DNA from 3 places in the Lentibacillus sp. genome. Region 2 is predicted to be linked to each of the others. Evidence: predicted binding sites of a transcription regulator. Region 2 holds the regulator's gene; each other region holds the start of a gene.
The links. The regulator CtsR, encoded in region 2, represses protease genes until heat stress. The targets are predictions, from matches to a motif close to ATGGTCAATAAAGGTCAAACA.
Positions count from the first base shown of each region.

Region 1 (4,348 bases), on a different contig from region 2:
TATACAAGTATATTGCCTAATATGATTATCCCTCAAATTGATGTGGCTTTAAGCAATACAAACGCCAACGTGGTCTATGTCTGTAATGTGATGACTCAAGCCGGGGAGACAACGGGGTATACCGCTGCAGATCACGTGCAGGCAATCCGCAGCCACATCGGCGGAAATTGTATTGATTCGGTTGTCGTACATAACGAACCAATCAGTAAACACGTCCGACAGGTATATGCAGAAGAAAAAGCGGCACCGGTTATTTACGATACAGAGCGATTACTTGAAATGGGTCTGCAGATTATCGAAGGTGATATCATCGATTCATCACAAACGACATTGCGTCATGATACCAAAAAAATAGCGAAACTGCTCTATTCGCTGATCGATCAAGCGGTATAGACTGCATCTGACGGCTGGACAGGGAGGTGTTAGAAGTGTCATTTGCATCGGAAATAAAAAAAGAATTGACAGGTATTGAATTGGATTCTTGCTGTAATTATGCTGAATTGGCAGCGCTGATCCGGATGAATGGTGTTGTCAGTGTGTCCGGAAATAAATATACGCTGGATGTCCAGACGGAAAACGCCGCAATCGCCCGCCGTATATACACATTAATTAAATCACAGTATGATTTTTCAATTGAATTGCTTGTCAGGAAGAAAATGAAACTGAAAAAAAATAATGTGTACATTGTCCGGATAAAAGAGGATGTACAGGATTTACTTGCTGATTTAGGTATAGTCCGGAATACGAGTACCTTCATAAAAACGATACCCGAGCAATATTACGCTAAAGATTGCTGTAAACGGTCGTATTTAAGAGGTGCTTTTCTGGCAGGCGGTTCAATCAACAATCCTGAGACATCATCATATCATTTGGAGATTTTCAATTCATATCAGCCACACAATGATTCCTTGTGTGAACTGCTGAACGAATTTGATCTCAGGGCGAGAAACCTGGAACGTAAAACAGGATATATCACCTACTTGAAGGAGGCCGAAAAAATAACCGATTTTCTAAGTATTATTGGGGCGCATAATGCTGTCTTCAAGTTTGAGGATGTCAGGATTGTCCGGGATATGCGCAATTCAGTCAACCGGCTTGTCAATTGTGAAACAGCCAACTTGAACAAAACGATTGGTGCTGCATTTCGCCAGATTGAAAACATCAAACTGATTGAAGAAACGGTCGGTTTGGAGGCATTGCCCGAAAAATTGCGTGAAGTTGCCGCATTGCGTGTACAGCATCAGGATATCTCGCTGAAAGAATTGGGTGAGCTGGTTTCGGGCGGAAAAATTTCCAAGTCCGGTATAAATCATCGATTGAAAAAGATAGACGAGTTCGCCGAAAAACTGCATGAAGACGGATTAATCCCGCAAAGTGAATAATCATTCATTTTTTTCCTTTTGTATGATATACTATTCATATTAAAATGACAATTGCATTATAGTACGTGTTCAAAAAGGACGATAGCAAGGACCGAGAAGTTCGAAGTGGAGAAACAGGCCAACGAAGAAATTCGATGTGCTATTTTTACCGGACTTTTTGAACAACCTCTTATAGCTGTTTTCGCAAAAATCGCTGCTTTTACCGTTATGAAACAGCATTTTTCAGCAAAACAGCGTCCAATAGCAGCAGACATCTAAAACCTGCTGCTGTTTTCACAAATATTTTGAAAACGGTTTCAGTAAAGGCTGATACGGGAGGATGAGATTTTTGGTTGAGAAATCGGTAGAAGTTAAGCTTGAGACGGGATTACAGTCACGGCCGGCAGCACAGTTTGTTCAGGAAGCAAACCGTTATTCGGCGCATTTGTTTCTTGAGAAAGACGGAAAGCGGGTGAATGCCAAAAGTATTATGGGTTTGATGAGTCTGGCCGTTTTACCTGGTGAGACAATCAAAATGATTGCAGACGGTGAAGATGAGGAAATAGCCCTTAATGATTTAATCGAATTTGTTTCGAAATAGAAGTTCTATCAGAGGGATAGCTCTTGTTTACCGTAAACACTTATATTGCAATGTCTGGATATGATTTCTTCAGAATATCAATTTATCCAAAGCTATTAAAAAGGCTGCACCATATTCGATGCAGCCTTTTGTGTGTAATTAATATTTACTTCTTGTCTGAATTTCTTTCCAGAATCTTGTCAATCAGACCGTATTCTACTGATTTTTCCGCTGACATGAAGTTGTCACGATCAGTGTCCCGTTCCACAACTTCCATTGGTTGACCAGTACGCTCGGAAAGGATTCGGTTCATTTTTTCGCGCATTTCAATAATGCGGCGTGCATGAATTTCAATATCCGATGCCTGACCTTGTGTGCCGCCCAATGGCTGGTGAATCATAACCTCACTGTTTGGCAGGGCATAGCGTTTGCCTTTTTCACCGGCTGCCAGCAGAAATGCACCCATTGAAGCTGCCATGCCGGTGCAGATAGTTGAAACGTCTGATTTAATGAACTGCATTGTGTCATAAATAGCCATTCCGGCTGTAATACTGCCGCCCGGCGAGTTAATATACAATGAAATATCCTTGTCCGGATCTTCCGCTTCCAGGAAAAGCAGTTGTGCAACAATTGAGTTGGCTACGTTATCGTCGACTCCACTTCCAAGCATAATAATTCTGTCTTTCAGTAAGCGTGAATAAATATCATATGCGCGTTCTCCACGATTAGTCTGTTCAATGACTGTCGGTATTAAATTCATGTATTGTTCCTCCTTCTTTCAGTTCGAATTCTTCCACTTAGTGGATATCTTTATCATAACTAATAGGTCAAAAAAGGTCAAACAAAAATCATTGCATAATAATGAAAAACCCTTTAAACATCGTTCCCTCCAGACGGAAAAATAAACCTTGTGCTACAAAAGTTTATACTTATTTTTGGGACGCCCCTGTTTACCATATTGTGAGATGATCTCAACTTCTCCTTTACCTTCCAAATAGTTTAAGTAGCGGTGAACAGTCTGATATGATATCGGCAGTTCTTCTTGTAATTCCTGAATTGATGATGGTTCAGACTGTCTTAATAAGGAGTCTTTAATTGACCTTAGAGTTGAATAGCTGATTCCTTTTTCAACAAATACATCCTCATTATTTCCGGTTAATTTAGCAATCTTTAAGTTTATCCGAATCCTTGAAATCAAATCCGGTGCCTTGATCGGTTTTAGAGCAAAGTCATTAGCTCCAGCCCGCAGAAAGACGTCGGCAATTTCCTGCCGTCCATCTACCGTCAAAATGATAATTGGTGCCCGGTTGTTTCGCTTTCGAAGTTCTTTTGTTGTTTTAAGCCCATCCCAATCAGGCATGTGGTAGTCAAGTAAAATTAGATCCGGGATGACGCTTTCACTTTGTTCAACCGCAGCTTTTCCCGTAGATATTTCGATGCTGTTCCATCCGGCATAATCACATATCTCCTTCAACGTGAAACGGATATCCTCATTATCATCAACGATTAATATGGTGATACTCATTCGTTCTTTCACCTGCTTCCTGTATTGGTAGCGTAATATTCATTTGTGTATATTTGCCAGGAACACTGTTTACAGTTATATTTCCCTGGTGATTTTCGATGACGCGTTTAACAAACGAAAGACCGATACCGGATGAATCCTTTGTACTGAAGCCAGGCTGCCAAATATCCTTTAGATGCTCCGTCTTTATCCCCGGACCGTTATCCTCGACGCAAAACAAAATCCCCTCATCTATCTTTTTGACATTGATATGGATAAATCCTTTTTTTTCGGCAAATGAACTGATGGCATTTTCTAAAATATTTGATATGGCACGTGAAAAACGGATCTTATTAACATGAATAGGCGGCAGATTTTCGTCAATATCGATTTTCAATTTTATAAGCTGATTATCAATGTTAAGATGGCTCGTTACATATTCGATTAATTCTTTGACTGTCAGTTCTTGTTTATTATTTTCATAAAGTATTTCGGAAATCATATCATTTATCTTTTTAAGTGAATTGTCCACTCGTGCAAAATAAGTTCGTAGTGTTCCGTTTTCAGATTGCAATTTCATACCAATTAAAGATACAAGGCCTTCAACGGTAACAAGGGGAGTTTTCAGGTCATGTACCAGCATACTGATTTCTTCGTAAACTTTTGATTCCGTAAGTGCCGTCCGGGTTTCTTTCAACTCTTGCTCCTGTAAATGATATTTCTTCAAGGTATCGAGTTGTCTGTTCAGAAGATGGATCAAAATTGTAAAAATAATGGCGATCGTAAGAAAAACAATAAAGAATATGGATGAAATCGTATTCAATAGACTATTTCCGGTTAAAAACTGATCCGCCATTTTAATGCTCGCAGCCAGATCATTTGTCCCAAAGCCAAATGCCGTAA
Region 1 is NZ_DATGTT010000013.1:4,799-9,146, forward strand. Features, by position in the region: gene VK097_RS02335 (gluconeogenesis factor YvcK family protein) at 1-393, shown strand, start outside; gene whiA (DNA-binding protein WhiA) at 429-1,382, shown strand; gene VK097_RS02345 (hypothetical protein) at 1,488-1,640, shown strand; gene VK097_RS02350 (HPr family phosphocarrier protein) at 1,711-1,962, shown strand; gene clpP (ATP-dependent Clp endopeptidase proteolytic subunit ClpP) at 2,108-2,701, opposite strand; gene VK097_RS02360 (response regulator) at 2,855-3,466, opposite strand; gene VK097_RS02365 (HAMP domain-containing sensor histidine kinase) at 3,441-4,348, opposite strand, start outside.
Region 1: clpP (ATP-dependent Clp endopeptidase proteolytic subunit ClpP) is a predicted target of CtsR. The motif match lies at 2,765-2,785, and genes of this name have one in related genera.

Region 2 (4,348 bases):
AATCGGCTGGAACCTGCGTTCAAGGGCCGCGTCTTTTTCGATATATTTACGGTACTCATCCAGCGTGGTAGCACCGATACACTGAAGTTCTCCCCTGGACAGCGCCGGCTTTAAAATATTGGAGGCGTCGATTGCCCCTTCTGCACCACCTGCACCAATTAATGTATGCAATTCATCAATAAACAGAATAATGTTGTTTGCCTGGCGAATTTCTTCCATCACCTTTTTGAGCCGGTCTTCAAACTCACCACGGTATTTAGTGCCGGCAACAACCGTCCCCATATCAAGCGTCATGACGCGCTTGTCACGAAGTATTTCCGGGATTTCGTTGTTGACGATTTGCTGGGCGAGACCTTCTGCAACAGCTGTTTTACCAACGCCGGGCTCACCGATCAGAACCGGATTATTCTTAGTCCGCCGGCTTAACACCTGGATAACCCGCTCAATTTCCTCGCTGCGGCCGATAACCGGATCGACGTTACCTTCCTTGGCACTTTCGGTTAAATCACGTGCCAGTGAATCAAGAGTTGGTGTGTTGGCGTTCGATGACTGTGAACTCCTGTTGTGGCGGCCAGCCTGTGATTCATTGCTTCCCAGAAGCTGCAGGACCTGCTGGCGTGCTTTATTAAGGCTGACACCGAGGTTGTTAAGGACACGTGCTGCCACACCTTCCCCTTCACGAATCAGGCCAAGCAGGATATGTTCTGTTCCGACATACGAATGCCCGAGCTTGCGTGCTTCATCCTGCGACAATTCCACTACTTTTTTGGCACGCGGTGTATAATGAATTGTTTGCATCGGCTGTTTGCCCGTGCCGATTAGATTTTCCACTTCCTGCTGAATCTTGGTTACTTCCAGACTCAAAGACTCAAGTGCTTTGGCTGCAATGCCGTTCCCTTCACGGACAAGCCCAAGCAGTATATGCTCTGTTCCAATATTGTTGTGCCCTAGCCTTACCGCTTCTTCTTGAGACAATGCCAATACTTTTTGTGCGCGTTCTGTAAAACGTCCAAACATCATATACTTTTCCTCCTACCTAGTTCTCTAATTGCATTCGTTCACGAATAAGTGACGCCCTTAGCACATCCCGTTCATTAGGTGTCAGTGTCTTTTTCGCATACTGCTGGAGGAAACCGGGTTGTGTAAGCACCATTAACTCATTCAAAATATTTCTGGGAACATCTTCAATAATTCCTGAATCAATTCCAAGCCGGACATCCGATAAACATTTTGCCGCTTCTTTTGATTCAATAATCCGGCTGCACGTTAACACACCATAGGAACGGTAAATCCGATCCTCCAGCCTGATTTGCGACTGGTCCATGATCTGGTTTCTTGCATTGCGTTCGTGTTCAATAAGCTCGCGGACAACGCTCTGCAAATCTTCTACGATGTCCTCTTCCGACTTTCCGAGCGTTATTTGGTTAGATATCTGGAAAATGTTCCCCGTTGCCTGGCTGCCTTCCCCGTAAATGCCGCGGACAACCAGCCCAAGCTGATTAATAGCCGGGATCATCCGGTTAATCTGCTGAGTCCAGGACAAAGCTGGCAAATGCATCATGACTGACGCACGCATACCGGTTCCGACATTCGTCGGGCACCCGGTCAAATACCCCCGCTCTTCATCAAAGGCATAATCGATTTTTTCTTCCAGCCAATCATCCAGTTCGAATACCTTTTTCAGGGCTTTGTTCAACTGAGAGCCGGGATAATAAAGCTGTATTCGGAGGTGGTCTTCCTCATTTACCATAATTGAAACTTGTTCATTTTTAGATATAAGCACCGCTGATGCATGATTCCGCTCCGCCAAATGCGGACTGATTAAATGCTTTTCAACTAAAACGCGTCTTTCCACAGGGGTCAAATCTTTAATAGGAACAAATGAAAAATCATGATAGTCCTGGAATGACTGGTTTTCATATTCCTGATAGATGAATTCATTAATATATTGCAAATCCTTTTCGTTGGCCAGGATCGGGAAAGAATATCGGACAAAATTTCGAGCCAGCCGTATCCTGCTGCTTAACACGATATCGCTGTCAGGTCCTTCTTCACGCATCCATGGACTGATCGCTTCATTCATAAAGTCCTGCAGTGTCATGTGTCATCACCCCGCGTCTGTTCTTCCAGTGCTTTAATCTTGTCGCGGATGGTCGCGGCTTCTTCAAATGCTTCATTTTTAATTAACCGCTGAAGTTCTTCCTTATGGGCATCAACTTGCTTCTTGAGACGCATATCCCCGCCGATGCGCGCCGGGATTTTTCCATAATGCTTTGTATTACCGCTGTGAACACGGCGAAAGATGGGATCAAGGTTGGCGGCAAACGTCTCATAACAATCCGGGCAGCCGAATTTGCCCACCCGCTTAAATTCTGACAGTGTCATTTCGCATTTTGGGCATTGCAATTCTTCTGTCTGCTGGCCTGCCGTACTTTTCGGACTTTCGAATGTTGAATTTAACAATCCGGACAGCAAGTGGTGCAGTGAATACCCTTCTTCTGGATAATTCATATAGCCTTTTTCTTTTGCACAAATCTCACACACATAAACCTCTGTTTTTTCACCGTTGATCACTTGGGTGAAATGAAGTGTCGCCGGCCGCTCATGGCATTCCTGGCATTCCACGTTAGTCCCCCCTTGATTAGCTGTTTAAATACTTCAGCGTTGTCAGCATCGACGTTAAAATCCGTGCACGAATTTCATCACGCAATGGCAGCTGAAATGCAAGCGTCTCCCTGTTAATGGCACTTAACATTATTTTTGCCTCTCGTTCTGTCACCAGCTCTTCTTCAATCAGCCGTTCAAGCACATCCAATGCCGCCTGCTGTGAAGCACTCGGATTGATCATTCCAATAATATCATCGATTAACGCCGCTTTGTCCTGATGTTTAATTCTTATGATCCGGATATATCCGCCGCCTCCTCGTTTACTTTCTACTATATACCCTTTTTCCACAGTGAAACGGGTTTTAATCACATAATTGATTTGGGACGGCACACATTGAAATTCCTCTGCTAATTCACTTCGCTTTATATCAACCATATCCCTGCCCGCGGCTTCCAAAATCTGTTTTAAATGCTGTTCTATGATATCAGAAATATTACGCATATCTCCTCATCCTCTTCATCATTGATGTGCAGTTGTTTAAATGGCTTTGACTTTGACTAACTTTGACTATACTTCCATTATACGTAATACGCACAAAGATGCAAGTAATCTTATCACTAGCTTAGACAACTTAAAAGGAATTGAAACTTCATTTGGACTGCAGAATTGACATGATTTATAAGGTTCCGAAATAAACTTCAGACATACAACCATATTGACCTTCGTGCTTCATTTGTTATTTTCGTTCCGATATATTTTTGACATAGTCAATTTTTGATATATCTTCAAAAAGCTCTACCTGGTTTAATTCTTTATATGGCTCAATTTTTACGATAATATTTCGCAGTTCATCATCAATCCGTTCGATGTTCACTTGATTAATCGTCAGCGAATAGGATTCAAAGACAGATACGACGCTATTAATTGTTAACCCGGGAAGTGCTGTTATTTCAATTTGATAAGGTTTTTTTCTCCTGAATAATTTTTCAAAGTTATTCAGGAAGATGAGACTCAGTAAAATAATAAAAGTTGTAAAAACAGCCGCAGCGTACATACCGGCTCCAACTACAAGACCAAGCCCAGCGACTGTCCAAATGGATGCGGCAGTTGTCAAACCGCGGATGGTCATGCCGTTCACGATAATTGTACCGGCACCCAAAAAGCCAATACCGCTTATAACGTAAGACGGAATCCGAGCTGGATCAAAGCGGATATTGTCATATACTGGAATCAACGTCTCAAAGCCATATAATGACAACAGCATCATCAGACATGCACCCACGCCTACCAGTATATGTGTCCTGAAGCCTGCAGAATGGTTTTTTAATTCCCGTTCAAAACCAATCAATCCAGATAAGATCAAGGCGATTACAATGCGGATCATAATAATATTAAAATTATCCCCAATATGTTCAGTCAAATAGTCGAACATCGGCTAAACCTCCCTCCTGCTATTTTAACGGGTTTTAACGGGTTACTTTAAATATATGATGTGAAATAATTTCAAATGCTGTTTAAACTGGCCTTCTATATAACATAAAAGTCATGTACGCCCTTTCATAACAGAAATAATAAAAGAGGCTGATCCAAATTATGTTGGGCTCAGCCTCTTCTGTCATGCCTGGCGGCGTCCTACTCTTGCAGGGGTTCAACCCCAACTACCATCGGCGCTGGAGAGCTTAACTTCTGTGTTCGGCATGGAAACAGGTGTGTCCTCTCCGCTATTGCTGCCAGACCTGT
Region 2 is NZ_DATGTT010000032.1:4-4,351, reverse strand. Features, by position in the region: gene clpC (ATP-dependent protease ATP-binding subunit ClpC) at 1-1,020, opposite strand, end outside; gene mcsB (protein-arginine kinase McsB) at 1,037-2,101, opposite strand; gene mcsA (protein-arginine kinase activator protein McsA) at 2,098-2,625, opposite strand; gene VK097_RS04920 (CtsR family transcriptional regulator) at 2,642-3,109, opposite strand; gene VK097_RS04915 (MgtC/SapB family protein) at 3,345-4,040, opposite strand; rRNA gene rrf (5S ribosomal RNA) at 4,228-4,343, opposite strand.

Region 3 (4,348 bases), on a different contig from region 2:
CGATTCTTCTTCCAAAATCAGATCTGTCAGCTGATCCTCAATTTTGTCCTGGATGACGCGGCGCAATGGCCGTGCACCAAAACGCGGATCATATCCAAGCTGGACAAGCTCATGTTTCGCTTCATCCGTAACTGAAATGGAGATGTCATTTTCTTCAATTGTTTCTTCAAGTTCTGCAAGCATCAGGTCAACAATTTGCAGCAGGCTTTCTTCAGCCAGTTCATTGAATGTGATGATGCTGTCAAAACGGTTCAGAAACTCAGGTTTGAAATAGGCACTTAAGTTTTCCAGGGTTTGAACCGATTCATGTTCATTCCGGTTGAAACCGACGTTAATTTGTTTTTCCCCGGTTCCGGCGTTACTTGTCATGATAATAACCGTATCTTTAAAGCTTACAGTACGGCCGTGTGAGTCGGTCAGCTGCCCATCTTCCATAATTTGCAGGAACATGTTCTGCACATCAGGATGTGCTTTTTCAATTTCATCCAGCAACAGGATGGAGTAAGGATTACGGCGCACTTTCTCAGTCAGCTGTCCTGCTTCTTCATGGCCGACATATCCCGGTGGTGAACCGATAATTTTGGAAACGGCGTGTTTTTCCATATATTCACTCATATCAAGACGGATCAGACTGTCGCGTGAACCGAACAGTTCTTCGGCAAGTGCTTTTGTCAATTCTGTTTTACCGACACCGGTCGGTCCGACAAACAGGAATGAACCGATTGGACGGTATTTCGATTTCAGTCCTGCGCGGCTGCGGCGGACGGCTTTGGCAACTTTTTGTACCGCTTCGTCCTGACCAATGACCTTTTCACCGAGGTTTTTGTCAAGATCACGCATTTTTTCCTGCTCATCCGTTTGCAGTTTGGTAACAGGGATGCCGGTTTTTTCTTCAACAATCAATTGGATATCGGAAATGTCCACATCGGTAACCTGCTCTTCATTTTTTGCTTTGTCCAGTTGTTTTTGCAGCTGGATTTCCTGATAGCGCAGGTGTGCCGCTTGTTCATAATCTTCTTTTTCAGCGGCTGCTTCTTTTTCACGGACAATTTCATCCAAACGGCTTTGGATCGAATCCGAATCCTTTTCCGCATTATCGAGATTCAGGCGTGAACCGACCTCATCCATAAGATCAATCGCTTTGTCCGGCAAAAAGCGGTCCTGAATATAGCGTTGCGACAATGTGACAAACGCGCTAATCGCTTCGTCGGAATAGCGGACTTCATGGAATTTTTCGTAACGGTCCTTGATGCCGTCCAAGATCTTAACAGCATCTTCCAGTGACGGCTCCTGAACCAAAATTGGCTGAAGACGACGCTCAAGTGCTGCATCTTTTTCAATTTGGCGATACTCTTTCAGTGTTGTGGCACCGATCAATTGCAGCTCACCGCGTGCCAGTGCTGGTTTCAAAATGTTGCCGGCGTCCATTTGTGAACTTTCGGCGGTACCTGCACCAACCAGCAGATGGATTTCGTCAACGAACAGGATGACGTTTTGACGTTCCTGCAGTTCTTGTACCAGCTGTTTCATGCGTTCTTCAAACTGACCGCGCATGCTTGTATTGGCAACGAGTGATGCGACATCCAGCAGATAAATTTCTTTATCCATCAGTTTCGCCGGCACTTTGCCTTCTGTAATTCTCAGAGCCAGCCCTTCTGCAATGGCTGTTTTACCGACACCAGGTTCACCGATCAAGACCGGATTGTTTTTATTCCGGCGGTTCAGCGTTTCAATGGTGCGTTTCACTTCATTGTCACGTCCAATTACCGGATCAACCAATCCGGCACGTGCAGCATTTGTCACGTTTTTGCCGAGCTCATCAAGCAATCCATTATTGCCGGCACCCTGCTGTGTTTTTGTGCCTGTGAAACCTTGCCCTTGCTGACCATTGCCCTGGAAGAATTTATTGGCAAAATCTCCTTGCTGACCTTGACCATAGTCACCATTCATCATATTTCCCTGAATCTCACGGAAGCATTGATTACATAGATGCATATTCATACGTTCATTGTTTATTTGCATTGCGACGTTAATTGATGCGGGACGAATACCACAATTTTGACATTGCATAATGTGATTCCTCCTTGATTGATTTCAAATTTATTTTAAAAGGTTTGACTTTGACTATCTTTGACCTTTGATTCTTATTATACTCTGACCTTCTTTGACTTTCAAGTCTTTTTGCCCAATTTTTTTTGAAAAAATTATTTATCCCGCAAAACATTGTGTCTGCGGGAGATTGCGCTTTTTTATCAAAGGGTTTCCACCGCTGAAAAGTCAATTAACTATCTTTGATCAAACATTATGCCAATCTATAAAAGCTTCACTGTTACTATTAACGTCAAAAGGGCTGCTCTAAACATCGAGCAGCCCTTTCCTATGAATACATTTTTAGTTTTTGACCTTTTCCTTTTGCCGCAATTCAATGCGTCTGATTTTTCCTGATGTTGTTTTCGGCAATTCATCAATAAATTCAATTTTTCTCGGATATTTATAAGGGGCGGTCAATTCTTTAACCTGGTCCTGCAGGTTTCTGACTAAATCCGGATCATCAGGATTGACGCCATCCTGAAGCACGATAAATGCCTTGACGACATTGCCGCGGACTTCATCAGGACTTGCCACAACGGCACATTCCTGAACAAATGGATGTTTAACCAATGCATCCTCTACCTCGAACGGCCCAATTGTATAACCGGAACTGATAATAATATCGTCACTGCGTCCCTCAAACCAGAAATAGCCGTCTTCATCTTTATATGCCTGGTCACCCGTTACATAATACTCACCGCGCTGGGACATTTTCGTGCGTTCAGAATCCTTATAATACTCACGGAACAGTGCCGGGCTGTCCAGGTTCACCGCAATATCCCCGATTTCATTTGCCGGTACAGCCTTGCCGTCTTCATCAATGATTTCCACCTCATTACCCGGCGTCGGCTTGCCCATCGAACCCGGTTTCACCTTCGTGTCTTTCATAAAACCGAGCAGCAGCGTATTCTCGGTTTGACCATAGCCATCCCGGACCGTCACATCAAAATATTTCCGGAATGTATCAATGACTTCACGGTTAAGCGGTTCACCGGCTGAAACGGCACTGTGCAGCTTGGTGAGCTGATAGTCGTCCAGATTATCGACTTTGGCCATCAGTCTATACTCAGTCGGTGTGCAGCATAAGACATTAACATCCTCATCCTGCAGCAGACCGAGATATGTCTTTGGATCAAACTTGCCCTGGTAAACGAACCCGGTTGCGCCTGAGCCAAGCACCGATAAGAACGGGCTCCAGATCCATTTTTGCCAGCCCGGACCGGCTGTAGCCCATACTTTGTCACCTTCATTAATAGAAAGCCAATTCCGCGGCGCTGTATTCAGGTGTGCATAACCCCATCCATGTGTATGAACAACCGCTTTAGGATTACCGGTTGTACCGGATGTATAGGAAAAGAAGGCGACATCGTCTTTAGTCGTGTCAGCCATATCAAACTTGTCCAATGCACTTTCCTTCAGCTCATCCAGGTTGTGCCATCCATCGACCGGTTTGCCGACTGAGAAAAGAGTCAGCTGATCAAATTCCTTCACACCGGTAAATTGATCAACGTACGGATGATAGCTGACGATTGCACTGACCTCACCATGGCTGATCCGGTATTGCAAATCCTTTGTCTTCAGCATTTCGGAGCCCGGAATAACAATGATTCCAGATTTTAATGCAGCCAGATAGGTTTCATATGCTTCGATTAACCGCGGAATCATTATAAGGACTTTATCGCCCTTTTTCAGTCCTTTCTCCTTGAAAGCGTTGCCAATTTTGTTTACATTTTTCATCAGCTGTTCGTATGTAATCTCTTTTGATCCGCCCTCTTCACTGCGCCAGACCAGCGCGTTTCTTGCCGGGCTTTTTGATGCAAAATGTTCCATTTCCATGACGATATTATAGTCTTGCGGAGCAATTAAATCCTGTTTGTTCATGAAATCAACTCCAGTTTAGATTTCTTAAAGAGATTGTTCAAAAAGTCCGGTAAAATGACACATCGAATTTCGTCTTGGCTTGCTTCTCCGCGGCTCATCTATCTAAAAGCATACATTCTGCTGAATGAAGTTTCACTTTATCCTCCTTTTTGAACACGCACTTTAAGCATATCAGAATTTATGTAAAATTTAAATTAATAATTGTTAAGATATTGCCCCATAACAAAAGCTGTCTCTCATTCTAAAGACAGCTTTTTCATGGCAAAGGGCGACATCAATAACCGTAAATAGGTCTGGGAAGTTTATTTTTCATGACAAGATGGTCCAGACTTTTGAATTGATAACCCTGTTTTTTCAGCTCCGTTATCATTTTGTC
Region 3 is NZ_DATGTT010000017.1:23,199-27,546, forward strand. Features, by position in the region: gene VK097_RS03235 (ATP-dependent Clp protease ATP-binding subunit) at 1-2,070, opposite strand, end outside; gene mbcS (acyl-CoA synthetase MbcS) at 2,392-3,972, opposite strand; gene pdaA (delta-lactam-biosynthetic de-N-acetylase) at 4,247-4,348, opposite strand, start outside.
Region 3: VK097_RS03235 (ATP-dependent Clp protease ATP-binding subunit) is a predicted target of CtsR. The motif match lies at 2,118-2,138, and genes of this name have one in related genera.